2 linked regions of the Collimonas fungivorans genome follow. The protein of the gene in region 1 interacts with the protein of each later gene in a pairwise test. Links are inferred from orthologs where the notes say so. Each region holds a gene or a part of one and is shown in the gene's direction. Other genes may lie near its edges.

Region 1 (7,837 bases):
AGCATCCGCTCCAGCTGGCGCCGAACGCAAGCTGGAGCGGTTCTCAAAACCTGGAATGTGTGTTGGTCGCCCGACCGGCGTCTAATTGAATCTGCCGCCCTGCATCGGGAAGGCTTTCAGGAACTCAGCTGCCGGCAAGCGTTTGCCGCCCGGCTTTTGCAATTCGGTAATGCGCAGTGCATCGCTGCCGCAGGCCACGATCACGCCATCTTGCGCGTCCGCGCTGATGACGGTTCCCGCCACATGCTTGCCGTCGGCGGCAACTACCTGAGCTTGCCACAACTTCAGGGTGACTCCGGCGAACACGGCGGAGGCGGCCGGGAACGGATTGAATGCGCGTATCTTGCGTTCCAGGACTGCGGCCGGCAGCGAGAAATCGAGGGCCGCTTCCTCCTTGCTGATCTTGGCGGCATAGGTCACGCCTTGCTCCGGCTGCGGCGTCGCCGGCAAGGCATCCTGCTCCAGGCGGCGCAGCGCTTCGACAATCATGTCGCCGCCGAGTTTTGCCATCTTGTCATGCAGCGTACCGGTGGTGTCGCTGGCGCTGATCGCCATTTTCTCGATCAGCAGCATGGCGCCCGTATCCAGTCCCTGGTCCATTTGCATGATGGTGATGCCGGTTTCGCCGTCGCCGGCTTCGATTGCACGATGGATAGGCGCCGCACCGCGCCAGCGCGGCAGCAGCGAGCCGTGGATGTTGAGGCAGCCGCGCGGCGGAATGTCCAGCACGCTGGGCGGCAGGATCAGGCCGTAGGCGGCCACCACCATGATGTCGTGCGGCGTGGCTTGCAGCAGTTCATGGGCTTCCCTGGCTACGTCCGGATGCTTGCCGTCCAGCCGCAGCGATACCGGCTGCGCTACCGGTATCTGGTGGTCCAGCGCAAACTGCTTGACCGGCGATGCATGCAGCTGCATGCCGCGGCCGGCCGGGCGGTCTGGCTGGGTCAGCACCAGCGGGACCTGATGGCCAGCGTCGTGCAAGGCCTTGAGCGCCACCGCGGCGAATTCGGGGGTTCCGGCGAAGATGATTTTCATGAGGGCGATACAGTCACAACAATTGCGGGACAGAGCCGCTCGGGTAGAGTTTAAGAGCCACCGTAGCGTGGCGAATTACTCTGTCCCCAACTAAATAGGGCGGGAATTTCAGGTAACGCAATAACTGCGCAAAACAGAAATGTATCTCCATATGAAATACGTTTGAAGAGTCATCGGTGTTGCTTATCTTGTAGCGTATTGCTTGTCGCGTTTCAGCTCGCGTTCTTCCTTGAGCATCTTGGACTTGATCCGGTTGCGCTTCAAAGGCGACAGGTATTCGACAAAAACCTTGCCCATCAAGTGATCCATTTCATGCTGGATGCACACCGCCAGCAAGCCATCGGCATCGACCTCAAACGGCTTGCCGTCGGCATCCAGGGCGCGCACCTTGACGCGCGCCGGACGTTCGACGCCATCATAGACGCCTGGCACCGACAGGCAGCCTTCGTCGTAAACCTGCTTTTCTTCGCTGGCCCAGAGGATTTCCGGATTGATGAAAACCCGCAGGTCGGTGCCGGTATCGGAAGTGTCGATCACCACCAGTTGTTCATGGACGTCGACTTGCGAAGCAGCCAGCCCGACGCCGGGCGCTTCGTACATGGTTTCAGCCATGTCGGCGATCAATTTTTTGAGCCGGGTGTCAAAAACTGTCACAGGCTTGGCAATTTTGTGCAAACGGACGTCAGGATAACGCAGGATATTTAATAAGGACATACGAGATTGCGTAACAATTTAGGCGGTTTGGAAGGGGTTTTCTCTTGCTAGTTCAATCGATTATGGGCAAAATTTGATTCACTATGGCAAGTTTTTTGCTTTGCCGATCAAAGCCGTGGCGACGAACCAACGAGGGTGTAGGCGCCAATTTAACGCAGTATCCACCGGAAACAATATGAAAAAGTTTAGCACAGCTGCACTCCTTCTTGCTTTAAGTGCCGGATTTGGCGGCATGGCCCATGCCCAAGCGGTCAAGACCATGCGTTGTGAATTCTTGCCCAATGCCCCGGATCAGCACGTTGTAGTGCGTGGCGATACGCTGTGGGGAATTTCCGGGCAGTTCCTGCAACATCCTTGGTGCTGGCCGCAGGTATGGGGCCTGAACCAGGACCAGATTCGCAATCCGCACTGGATTTATCCAGGCCAGATCGTCTATTTTGACCGCGTCAACGGCCGCCTGCGCCTCGGCAAATCGACTGGCGAACCCGGCGTCGTCAAGTTGTCGCCGCAAACGCGTGTGCAAGGCATAGGCCGCGATGCGATCACCGCCATTTCCACCGACGCCATCGGCCCGTTCCTGTCGCAGCCGCTGATCGTCGAAGACGACGAGTTGGCGAATTCGCCACATATCGTGGCGGTCCAGGACGGCCATCTGAACCTCGGCAAGGGCGATAAAGCCTATGTCCGCGGCGACCTGGCTGACGCCAGCGCGTTCCAGGTATTCCGTCCCGGCAATCCGCTCAAGGATCCGGATACCGGCAAGGTCATCGCCAATGAAGCGCTGTACCTCGGCACCCTGAAGCTGGAGCGCAGAGGCAAGACTGCCGACGAAGCGGCGACATTCAGCGTGGTCGACACCAAGGAAGAAATGCAGGTCGGCGACCGCATCATCCCGCGCCCGGTTGAGCCGATCCTGAACTATGTGCCGCATGCGCCGGCCACCGAAGTCAACGCTCGCGTGGTCTCGGTCTACGGCGGCGTGGCTACCGCGGCGCAGAACCAGATCCTCAGCATCAACCGCGGCAAGGCTGACAATATCGATATCGGCACCGTGCTGCAGCTGTACCGTTTCGGTAAAACCGTCAAGGATCCTGCCGATCACAACAACAAGGTCAAGCTGCCGGATGAACAATACGGTACCCTGTTCATTTTCCGTGTGTTCAACCATATTTCCTATGGCCTGATCATGGAAGTCCAGAACACGGTCGATATCGGCGATATCGCCAGGTCGCCGGAATAAAGGTCTTTACTGCTGTTGACAACGATAAACAACGATAAGCTTCATGACGATGGCGGCGGTGCAGACCGCCGCCCGCCTGCTGGCGGCAATGCAAGCGACGCCATGGTCGATGCCGATGAGCTGGCAGCCTGGCTGCGTCTGGAACAGACGGCCGGCGTCGGCGCGGAAACCGCGCGCCGGCTGCTGGCGGCCTTCGGCCTGCCGGCCAATATCTTTTCCTCTTCCTTCTCCGCTTTGCATAAAGTGGTGCCCGAACGTATTGCCTACGCCTTGCTGGCGGCGCCGTCGGAAGTTCTCCAGGCGCTGATAGAGCGCACCAAGGAATGGCTGCAACAGCCTGGCAACCGGCTTTTCACGCTGGCCGACAGCAGCTATCCGCAAGCCTTGCTGGACATTTCCGATCCGCCGCTGATGCTGTACGTGAAGGGTCGCGCCGAACTGCTGGAGCGGCCGGCCATGGCCGTGGTGGGCAGCCGCAACGCTACGGTCCAGGGCATCGCCAATGCCGACCGCTTTGCCGAAATCCTCAGCCAGCGCGGCCTTACCGTTATCTCCGGCATGGCCTTGGGGATAGACGCCGCCGCCCACCAGGGCGCTTTACGCGGCGCTGCCGGCAATCCCGAGGGTGGCAGCACGGTGGCAGTGATCGGCACCGGCGCCGACATCGTCTACCCGGCGCGCAACCGTGGGCTGGCGCACCAGATTGCCGAGGCCGGCTGCATCGTCAGCGAGTATCCGCTGGGCATGCCTGGCGTCGCCGCCAACTTTCCGCGCCGCAACCGCATCATTTCCGGCCTGGCGCGCGGCGTGCTGGTAGTCGAGGCAGCGGCCCAGTCCGGTTCGCTGATCACCGCCAGGATGGCGGCCGAGCAGGGGCGGGATGTGTTCGCGATCCCCGGTTCGATCCACTCGCCGCTGTCGAAAGGCTGCCACCAGCTGATCAAGCAGGGCGCCAAGCTGGTGGAATCGGCCCAGGATATCCTGGAAGAGCTGGGCAGTTTGCGGGCAGTAGCGGCAACCCCGGCGGAACCCGCGGCGCTGTCCGATGCGGCGCCGGCTGACAGCAGCGGTCAGAAGCTGCTTGCTATACTCGGGTATGATCCGGTCAGTTTCGACGTTCTGGCGGCGCGCAGCGGCAGCGATGCGGCGAGCCTGGGCGGGCAGTTGCTGGAGCTGGAGCTGGCGGGGCTGATAGAGGTTTTGCCCGGCGCAATTTACCGCCGCATCGGCTGATGCAAGCCAGGCGCAAGGATGATGATATTTTGCCATTTCGGGCGGTCCGGCATAAATCTGCGATACTAATATACGTATACTGTCGGCTGAAACGGCTTCATTGCCCTGCGTTTTTGCGCTTACCCTTGTACTTTGCTTGTCTTACCCTTACCTTAGCGATACAGTAGAACCATGTTTGAAGTCCTTGTTTATCTGTATGAAACTTATTATCGGCCCGACGCCTGCCCTGAACCGGAGGCTTTGGTCAAGAAGCTGTCGGCGATCGGCTTTGAAGAAGAAGAGATAGCCAAGGCGCTCGGCTGGCTGACGGACCTGGCGGAAACCAACCACGAGTTCGCCGATAAATACCCGCAGCAAACCGCTTTTTCTTTTGGCATCCGCATTTACGCCCAGCAAGAGATCGATGTGCTGGGCATTCCTGCGATCGGCTTCATCCAGTTCCTGGAGTCGGCCAAGATGCTCAACCCGGTGCAACGCGAGATTGTCATTGAGCGCGCGTTGACCGTCAGCGAGACTCCGGTCCCGCTCGACAAACTCAAGGTGATCGTATTGATGGTGCTATGGAGCCAGGGCAAGGAGCCGGACGGCTTGATGTTCGACGAGCTGTTTCTCGACGAAGACGACGATCCTGAGCCGCGCCAGCTGCACTAAACACGACTTTCACCTGCTGCATGCTGGCCAGACCGAGGTCTTGCTACTTGCGACTTTTCCAACAACCCGCTTATCATTGGCCGCATCGTGCGGCGCCGGCTGTGAAATTTGCTGCGAGTTACTACTATCAGTTTGCTGCTAAGGGTTTGCTGCAAAGAGTTTACTGATATATTACGGGAGATTTCCCGTTGGCAACTAAATTTCCGGACTGCCGCGGCGAGCCAAAGCAAAAACATGCGCTGAAATAATGCGCGCTACTTTCGAGACAACACTATGAGCAAGACCCTCATCATTGCCGAGAAACCTTCTGTCGCGAACGACATCGCGAAGACGCTCGGCGGCTTCACCAAGCACGATGAGTACTTTGAATCGGACGAATACGTCCTCTCCTCGGCGGTCGGCCACCTGCTGGAAATCGCCGTTCCTGAAGAATACGACGTCAAGCGCGGCAAGTGGACCTTCACCCACCTGCCGATGATCCCGCCGCATTTTGCGCTGAACCCGATCGCCAAGACCGAGTCGCGCCTCAAGGTGCTCAACAAGCTGATCAAGCGCAAGGATGTCACCGCCCTGATCAATGCCTGCGACGCCGGGCGTGAAGGCGAGCTGATTTTCCGCCTGATCGCGCAATATACGAAAGCCAAGCAGCCGGTCAAGCGCCTGTGGCTGCAGTCGATGACGCCGGGCGCAATCCGCGACGGCTTCACCCACCTGCGCGAAGACAAGGACATGCTGCCGCTGGCCGACGCCGCCCGTTGTCGCAGCGAAGCGGACTGGCTGATCGGCATCAACGGCACGCGTGCAATGACCGCCTTCAATTCGAAAGAAGGCGGTTTCTATTTGACCACCGTCGGCCGGGTGCAGACACCGACGCTGTCGATCGTGGTCGAGCGCGAAGAGAAGATCAAGAAGTTCGTGCCGCGCGATTTCTGGGAAGTGCGCGCCGAATTCGTGTGCGCCGCCGGCATCTATGAAGGCCGCTGGCTCGACACTGCGCACAAGAAAGATGAAAACGATCCGGAAAAGCGTGCCGAGCGCCTGTGGAGCAAGGCTGCCGCCGAATCGATCGTGGCCGCCTGCCGCGGTAAGCTGGGCAACGTCAAGGAAGAATCGAAGCCGACCACCTCGATGGCGCCGGCGCTGTTCGACCTGACCAGCCTGCAGCGCGAAGCGAACTCACGCTTTGGCTTCTCCGCCAAGAATACCCTCGGCCTGGCGCAAGCGCTGTACGAAAAACACAAGGTGCTGACCTATCCGCGTACCGATTCGCGCCATTTGCCGGAAGATTACCTGAGCACCGTCAAGCAAGCACTGGAAACGGTCTCCGAGAACAATAACTATCAGCAGTTTGCCGCACAGATCCTGAACAAGGGCTGGGTCAAGCCAAACAAGCGCATTTTCGACAACACCAAGATCAGCGATCACTTTGCGATCATCCCGACCACGCAGGCGCCGAAGAACCTGTCGGAACCGGAACAGAAACTGTACGACCTGGTGACGCGCCGCTTCATGGCCGTGTTTTTCCCGGCAGCCGAGTTCCAGGTCACCACCCGCTATACGGAAGTGTCCGGCCACCAGTTCAAGACTGAAGGCAAGGTCATGACCAATCCGGGCTGGCTGGCGATCTACGGCAAGGAAGCCGCGGATGAGAAGGATCCGGAAAACAGCGGCACGCTGGTTGCAGTAGCCAAGGATGAGAAGGTCAAGACCGACAAGATTACCGCCAACGGCCTGGTCACCAAGCCGCCGGCGCGCTACACCGAAGCGACCTTGCTGTCGGCGATGGAAGGCGCCGGCAAGCTGCTGGACGACGGCGAGCTGCGCGAAGCGATGGCCGGCAAGGGGCTCGGTACGCCGGCGACGCGTGCTGCCATCATCGAAGGTTTGCTGAACGAGAAATACCTGCTGCGCGAAGGCCGGGAAATGATGCCGACCGCCAAGGCGTTCCAGCTGATGACCCTGTTGCACGGCCTCGGCGTCGATGAGCTGACCGAGCCCGAGCTGACCGGCGAGTGGGAACACAAGCTGTCGCAGATCGAACGCGGCACCATCAGCCGTGAAGAGTTCATGCGCGAAATCGCGCAGCTGACCCAGATCATCGTCAAGCGCGCCAAGGAATACGATAACGACACCATCCCAGGCGACTATGCGACCCTGCTGGCGCCGTGTCCTAACTGCGGCAGCGTGGTCAAGGAAAACTATCGCCGCTTTGCCTGCACCAAATGCGAATTCTCGATGAGCAAGACGCCGGGCAGCCGCCAGTTCGAAATTCCGGAAGTCGAAGAACTGCTGACCAAGCGCACCATCGGTCCACTGCAAGGATTCCGCTCGAAGATGGGCCGTCCGTTTGCCGCGATCCTGAAAATCAGCCGCGACGAAGAGATCAAGAACTACAAGCTGGAATTCGACTTCGGCCAGAACGACGGCGAAGGCGAAGACGGCGAGGGTGTCGATTTCACCGGCCAGACCGCACTCGGCCCTTGCCCGAAATGCGGCAACGGCGTCTACGAAATGGGCCTGGCTTACGTCTGTGAAAAATCGGTGGCAAAACCGAAGGCTTGCGATTTCCGCAGCGGCCGCATCATCCTGCAGCAGGAAATCCTGCCCGAACAGATGGTCAAGCTGCTTAACGACGGCAAGACCGATTTGCTGCCGGGCTTCATTTCGCAGCGCACGCGCCGTCCGTTCAAGGCCTTCCTGGTCAAGGGCAAGGATGGCAAGGTCAGCTTCGAGTTCGAAGAACGCAAAGCCAAGGCTCCGGCCAAGGGCAAGGCCAAAGCGGCTGCGGTGGAAGCGGAAGAGGGCGAAACAACAGCGGTAGCGAAGAAGCCGGCGGCCAAGAAACCGGCGGTGAAAAAGGCGGCGCCCAAAAGAGTGGTCGCCAAGCGCAAGGCCGCATAAAGCCTGATTCGCACCAGAAAAAGCCGCTTCCTGAGCGGCTTTTTTATTGGCGCCGGAATAGCC
Region 2 (5,654 bases), 330 kb from region 1 along the record:
CAGGATGTAGCCGTCGCGCGCCAGCTTGATCGCCGGCTGCATGACCTGGGCGCGGGTCAGCTTGCCGTATTTGCGTTGCGCGCTGTCGAGTCCCAGCACGGTGCCCGGCACGCCGGCCGCCAGGTAGCCGAACAGGCTGGCGTTGGTGATCGCCTTGCCATTGGCGTCCAGGTACATGTTGGCGCTGGCCGCGGCCGGCGCCGTTTCGCGGAAATTGATGAAGGTATCGCGGCCGTCGGCCAGGTGGATGGTCATGAAACCGCCGCCGCCGATATTGCCGCAGCAGGGATTCACCACGGCCTGCGCATAACCGACCGCCACCGCCGCATCGACCGCGTTGCCGCCCATCTTCAGGATATCGACCCCGACCTGCGACGCCAGGTGCTGCGAAGTCACCACCATGCCGTTCTTTGCCTCGACCGCAGGCGCGGACGCTGCCTGCGCCGTGCCCAGCAAACCCAGCAGCAGCGCCGACGCCGCCAATGGTTTCATCCAATATGTAATACGCATACCTTCTCCCCGTTATTAGTGGGCAAGCCGCTTGCCCCTGTCTCGAAATATGGCGCATTGCCCCGGCGGCGGACTGGCGGCCGAAGCAAAATGTGCGTCACGATTATTGCATCCTCTTGCGCATCCGGCATCCTTTTTACTTTTCCGGATGACGATATGCGTAATAAGCATAAAATGCGCCCGATGCTTCGCAGCCGTGGCAATAAGATTCGTAATAAGTCCGCACCTAAAGCGTGATTTTTTGCAGGGGATTTAGGGCGATTCGCATCGCCGGCAGCGATTTCTGCACATACAATATGCATCAGGCTTTTAAAAATTTGCGACAGTGCTTGCATAAATCACTGTTTTTTTATACAGTACTACCTGAAGCTCTAGCTCAGGTCCTGAATCATTCACCATTATCACTCACCATTTTTGCCGAAAGAACAACCATGGACGATAAAAAATCCGCACCAAATCCGGATAAAAGCAAGGCCCTTGCCGCAGCCTTGGCGCAGATCGAAAAACAATTCGGCAAAGGTTCGGTCATGCGCATGGAAGACGGCGCCGTGGTCGAAGAAGTGCAGGTTGTCTCGACCGGTTCGCTCGGCCTGGACATCGCGCTGGGCGTCGGCGGCCTGCCGCGCGGCCGGGTGGTCGAGATCTACGGCCCGGAATCTTCCGGTAAAACCACGCTGACCCTGCAAACCATCGCCGAAATGCAGAAGCTGGGCGGCACTTGCGCGTTCATCGATGCGGAACACGCGCTGGACGTCGGTTATGCGCAGAAGCTGGGCATCAACCTGTCCGAGCTGCTGATTTCGCAGCCGGACACCGGCGAACAAGCGCTGGAAATCACCGATGCGCTGGTGCGCTCGGGCGGCGTCGACCTGATCGTGGTCGACTCGGTGGCGGCACTGACGCCACGCGCCGAAATCGAAGGCGACATGGGCGATTCCCTGCCTGGCCTGCAAGCACGCCTGATGTCGCAAGCGCTGCGCAAGCTGACCGGCAGCATCAACCGCACCAACACGCTGGTGATCTTCATCAACCAGATCCGCATGAAGATCGGCGTCATGTTCGGCAATCCGGAAACCACCACCGGCGGCAACGCCCTGAAGTTCTACGCTTCGGTGCGCCTGGATATCCGCCGCACCGGTTCGATCAAGTCGGGCGATGAAGTCATCGGCAACGAAACCAAGGTCAAGGTCGTCAAGAACAAGATCGCGCCGCCATTCAAGGAAGCGCACTTCGACATCCTGTATGGCGAAGGCACATCGCGCGAAGGTGAAATCCTCGATCTCGGCTCCGACGCCAAGATCGTTGAAAAGTCGGGCGCCTGGTACAGCTACAACGGCGAACGTATCGGCCAGGGCAAGGACAATGCCCGTACCTACCTGAAAGAACGGCCGGAACTGGCGCGTGAAATCGAAAACAAGGTGCGTGCTTCGCTGGGTGTGCCGCTGCTGGGCGAGATCAAGTCGGACAGCGGTGACAAGGCGGCGGAAAAAGCTGCTGCCAAGGCAAGCAAGGCTGCTGCCAAGGCTGAAGAGCCGGTTTAATAGACTTCGCCTTATAGCAATATAGCCGGCCCCGTTTGGCAAACGCCCTTCATACATATCCGCCAGACGGATTGTTGAAGGGCGTTTTAGTTTTCGGGCAGGTATTTAGAACTACAGGAAGCTGCCATGGCAAAACTACAGATCAGTCTCAAGGCCAGGGCGCTGCGTTATCTGTCGGCGCGTGAGCACAGCCGCCTGGAACTGGCGCGCAAGCTGGCGCGTTATGCGCAGGAAGGCGACGATATCGAAGCCTTGCTGGATACGCTGGAGGCGGCAAAACTCTTGTCGCAGGCGCGTTTTTCCGAATCCTTGATTCACAGGCGTGCCCATCGCTACGGCAATAGCCGCATCCTCTCTGAATTGCAAAGCCACGGGATTGACGCCGAATCATTGGCGGATATCAGGGCCGATCTCGCTAGCGGTGAAGTTGCGCGCGCGCGCGAGGTCTGGCGCAAGAAATTCAATCACCCGCCGGTGGATGCTGTTGAACGGGCCAAGCAAATGCGATTCTTGCTCCAGCGCGGGTTTTCATTGCAATCCATTCGAGGCGTCTTCAAGAGCAACTTGGATGAAGACGGTTAATGGTTTTTATTTTTAAAAGTTTCGTAATCAAATTCCCCGTCACCTTTTGGCGAAATCACCATTCTTTTGCGCTCTGTAAATTTTTCAGATGCAAAACTTTCAGTCTCCTGTTTGCCATCCCAATTTATTCCGGCAATCTCAAGTAGAGATGGAAATATATTTCTATGGCTGATTTGTTTTTTACTATTATCCGTCAATATTTTTTCTAAACCAGGTTGATTTTTCTTATACGCCGGATTCATCCAAAGTAATAATGGCACATGCAGATCATATTGTGTGGGAGGAAATTGGGTATGCATAAAAAATTGACGGTCATCATCGAACAGATTTTCACCATGGTCAGAGGTGTACATTAAAACGGCCGGTTTATCCTGGTTGTTCAGAATGGTAATTATATTATTCATGAATTTGTCCATTTCTATGATCGTATTGTCATAAGAATTAATGGCTTCTAGCTTGTTTTTTGAAACTGGATCAGTCACTCCGATGTCGGATAATGTTGGCTGGAAAATTTTTGAATCGCCAGTATATCTTTGGTCATAAACAACATGACTTCCTATCATATGAAGAACGATGAATTGATATGATCCGGCCTGCTGGACAAATGATTCAAAAAGAGGAATCAAGCTCATATCCTTGCGCATGCGAAAATCAAAATTGGATTCCGGGAAATCGGTAATTTCTGCATCTTTTGCAAAAGGTTCCTGCTCTTGGTTGGAGAACCATGCAGTTTTAAATCCGGCTTCGCGGAACGTCCTGGCAAGGGATATTTGGCCACTTTCGTGTTTTCTTAGAACGATATTTGGAACGGCGTTTTGAGTGCTATTGGCAGTAGAGACAACATCCGAGTAGGAAATAAGCTTCGTTCTTAAATTTTCCAAATATGGCGTCGTATTTCGCACATATCCGTTAATTTCAAGATGATCGCTTCTTACGCTTTCACCAACAACTAAAACTACAATTTTAGACGCAGGATAAGTAACAGGAATTCTTCCATTCGCTGAAAGTGTATTGCCATATTTTCCATCGTTTCTTATCACTCGCGTATATGACATCACGAGATTAATCGGGAAACATAAATTTAGAGTGTAATCTTCAAATACCGGAGGTGTTTTGGCATGATTCTCGAGAGCCGCGCGTGCTCCCATAAAAAACATCGCGAATATTAAAAGAGATGCCAATAGTTTTTTTCGCGAAATTATCGATATTGAGATATTTTTATCAATTGAAAATGAAAGCAAGAAATAACCAATTCCAAAAAATGGAATTATTAATATCTTCGAGCCAAACGATAAAAATACCTCCAGTGATTGCGCTGCGCTCGTATGCACTATTGCCGATATTAAAGCGTCTCCCGGCACGCTGTGGTAGATCAACACAAGATAACAATATGGTGGTATCAGGAAAGCCAGTGGGGTCCATGCCAGAAAATAATTTCTTAATTTCGAAAAAAATACCAGCGGAGATAAGATCAGGAAAATGGAGAAAGCAATGACTGCAAATGCTTCGCTGCCATCATGAATATGATTTGTGGTTAAAAGGATTAAACCTGGAAGAAAAAGAAATACGGAAAGGGTGGAGATTTTGAAAAAAACGGATTTCATTGTCGAATTGGCTTTTGTAAAATTAGACACATCTTTAAAGATGGCTATATGTAAATATATTGTATAGTTCAAAGTCAATATATCATGAATTTACTTGTGGAAATATTGTAATATTGATCATGTAAGTTATCTTTTTAACAGAGATATGTTTGATCAGCCATTGCCATCAGAACTCCAGAAACGCAGCTGGGGCGGGCAAGTCCGGCATCAAAATAGCGCGCCCTATCGCCAGCTGTGCTAAACTTTTGGGGTTTTTTGCAAACCGCAGGAGCGGCAGTTACACATAGAAACTGTGGTAACGACACGCAAATCAGTCCACCATTATGTCTCTGACACCTTCCATTTCCCGCCGAGCGTTGAAGCACACCCGCGCGATTCAGATCGACGCGTTCGTACGTGACGACGACCTATGGGAAATCGACGCCCATGTTACCGATACCAAATCCTTCGATCTTCCTTTGCCAGCCGGCAATTTACCTGCAGGCCAGCCGTTGCACAGCCTGTGGCTGAGGCTCACGCTCGACCGCCAGTTCGTGATCGTCGAGGTCGAGGCGAATTCCGAAGCGGTGCCGTATCACGGCCATTGCAATACCATCGAACCTGATTACAAGAAATTGATTGGCTTGAGCCTGGTCAAGGGCTTTCGCCATACTCTGAGAGAGAATATCGGCGGCGCGCTCGGCTGTACGCACCTGACCGAGCTGGCGCAGATACTGCCGACCGCGGCATTGCAGGCCTTCGGCGGCGAGATCAATCGCGCCACCGACCAGAAACCGCCCCAGCTCGATCGTTGCCACGCTTTACGTAGTGAAGGCGCAGTTGTCGCCAAATATTATCCGAAGTGGGCAATCAGCCCTCCAGCAGGAACCGGCACCGGATCTGATTTAGAAACATCGCATTTAGAAGCATCGCATTAATTTATCCAACCAAGCAATTTCATTCAATTAAGTGTCAGAAGGGAAGCTCGTATGAAGATCCATGAGTATCAGGGTAAGGAAATTCTCCGCCAGTTCGGAGTGACAACACCGCGTGGCATCCCGTGCCTGAGCGTCGATGACGCGGTCAAGGCAGCGGAAACCCTGGGCGGTTCGGTTTGGGTCGTGAAAGCCCAGATCCACGCCGGCGGTCGCGGCAAGGGCGGCGGCGTCAAGGTTGCCAAGTCGCTGGAACAAGTGCGTGAATACGCCAACCAGATCCTCGGCATGCAGCTGGTCACGCACCAGACCGGCCCTGAAGGCCAGAAAGTCCGTCGCCTGCTGATCGAAGAAGGCGCAGACATCAAGCAGGAACTGTACGTCAGTATGGTCACCGACCGCGTCAGCCAGCGCGTGGTGCTGATGGCATCCAGCGAAGGCGGCATGGACATCGAAGAAGTCGCTGCCAGCCATCCGGAAAAAATTCACCAGGTCGTCATCGA

The links. The genes of interacting proteins can lie anywhere in the genome.
Region 2: the proteins of dprA (region 1) and recA interact in binary tests that used the Bacillus subtilis proteins (3 or more experiments, as listed by UniProt). The link is inferred for Collimonas fungivorans from one-to-one orthologs.

What each region holds. Positions count from the first base shown.
Region 1 is NZ_CP013232.1:5,222,478-5,230,314, reverse strand. What follows is about bases 2,200-5,156. They hold dprA (DNA-processing protein DprA), read left to right. Parts: upstream 2,200-3,091; coding sequence 3,092-4,222; downstream 4,223-5,156. Other genes in these bases: CFter6_RS22930 (DNA topoisomerase III), read left to right, coding at 5,147-5,156; CFter6_RS22935 (Smg family protein), read left to right, coding at 4,394-4,873; CFter6_RS22945 (LysM peptidoglycan-binding domain-containing protein), read left to right, coding at 2,200-2,989. In the rest of the region: CFter6_RS22960 (D-hexose-6-phosphate mutarotase), read left to right, coding at 1-89; fmt (methionyl-tRNA formyltransferase), read right to left, coding at 82-1,035; def (peptide deformylase), read right to left, coding at 1,219-1,749; more of CFter6_RS22945, read left to right, coding at 1,925-2,199; more of CFter6_RS22930, read left to right, coding at 5,157-7,774. UniProt on the Bacillus subtilis protein: Protein that helps load RecA onto ssDNA during transformation. Binds cooperatively to circular ssDNA, is able to bridge different segments of DNA. Favors the loading of RecA onto SsbA- or SsbB-coated ssDNA and formation of RecA-DNA filaments.
Region 2 is NZ_CP013232.1:4,892,273-4,897,926, reverse strand. The notes cover bases 91-2,996. They hold recA (recombinase RecA), read left to right. Parts: upstream 91-941; coding sequence 942-2,051; downstream 2,052-2,996. Other genes in these bases: CFter6_RS25270 (phosphoethanolamine transferase), read right to left, coding at 2,630-2,996; recX (recombination regulator RecX), read left to right, coding at 2,178-2,633; CFter6_RS25800 (hypothetical protein), read right to left, coding at 489-845; ggt (gamma-glutamyltransferase), read right to left, coding at 91-492. In the rest of the region: more of ggt, read right to left, coding at 1-90; more of CFter6_RS25270, read right to left, coding at 2,997-4,237; CFter6_RS21385 (DUF2889 domain-containing protein), read left to right, coding at 4,561-5,154; sucC (ADP-forming succinate--CoA ligase subunit beta), read left to right, coding at 5,176-5,654. UniProt on the Bacillus subtilis protein: Multifunctional protein involved in homologous recombination, DNA repair and competence.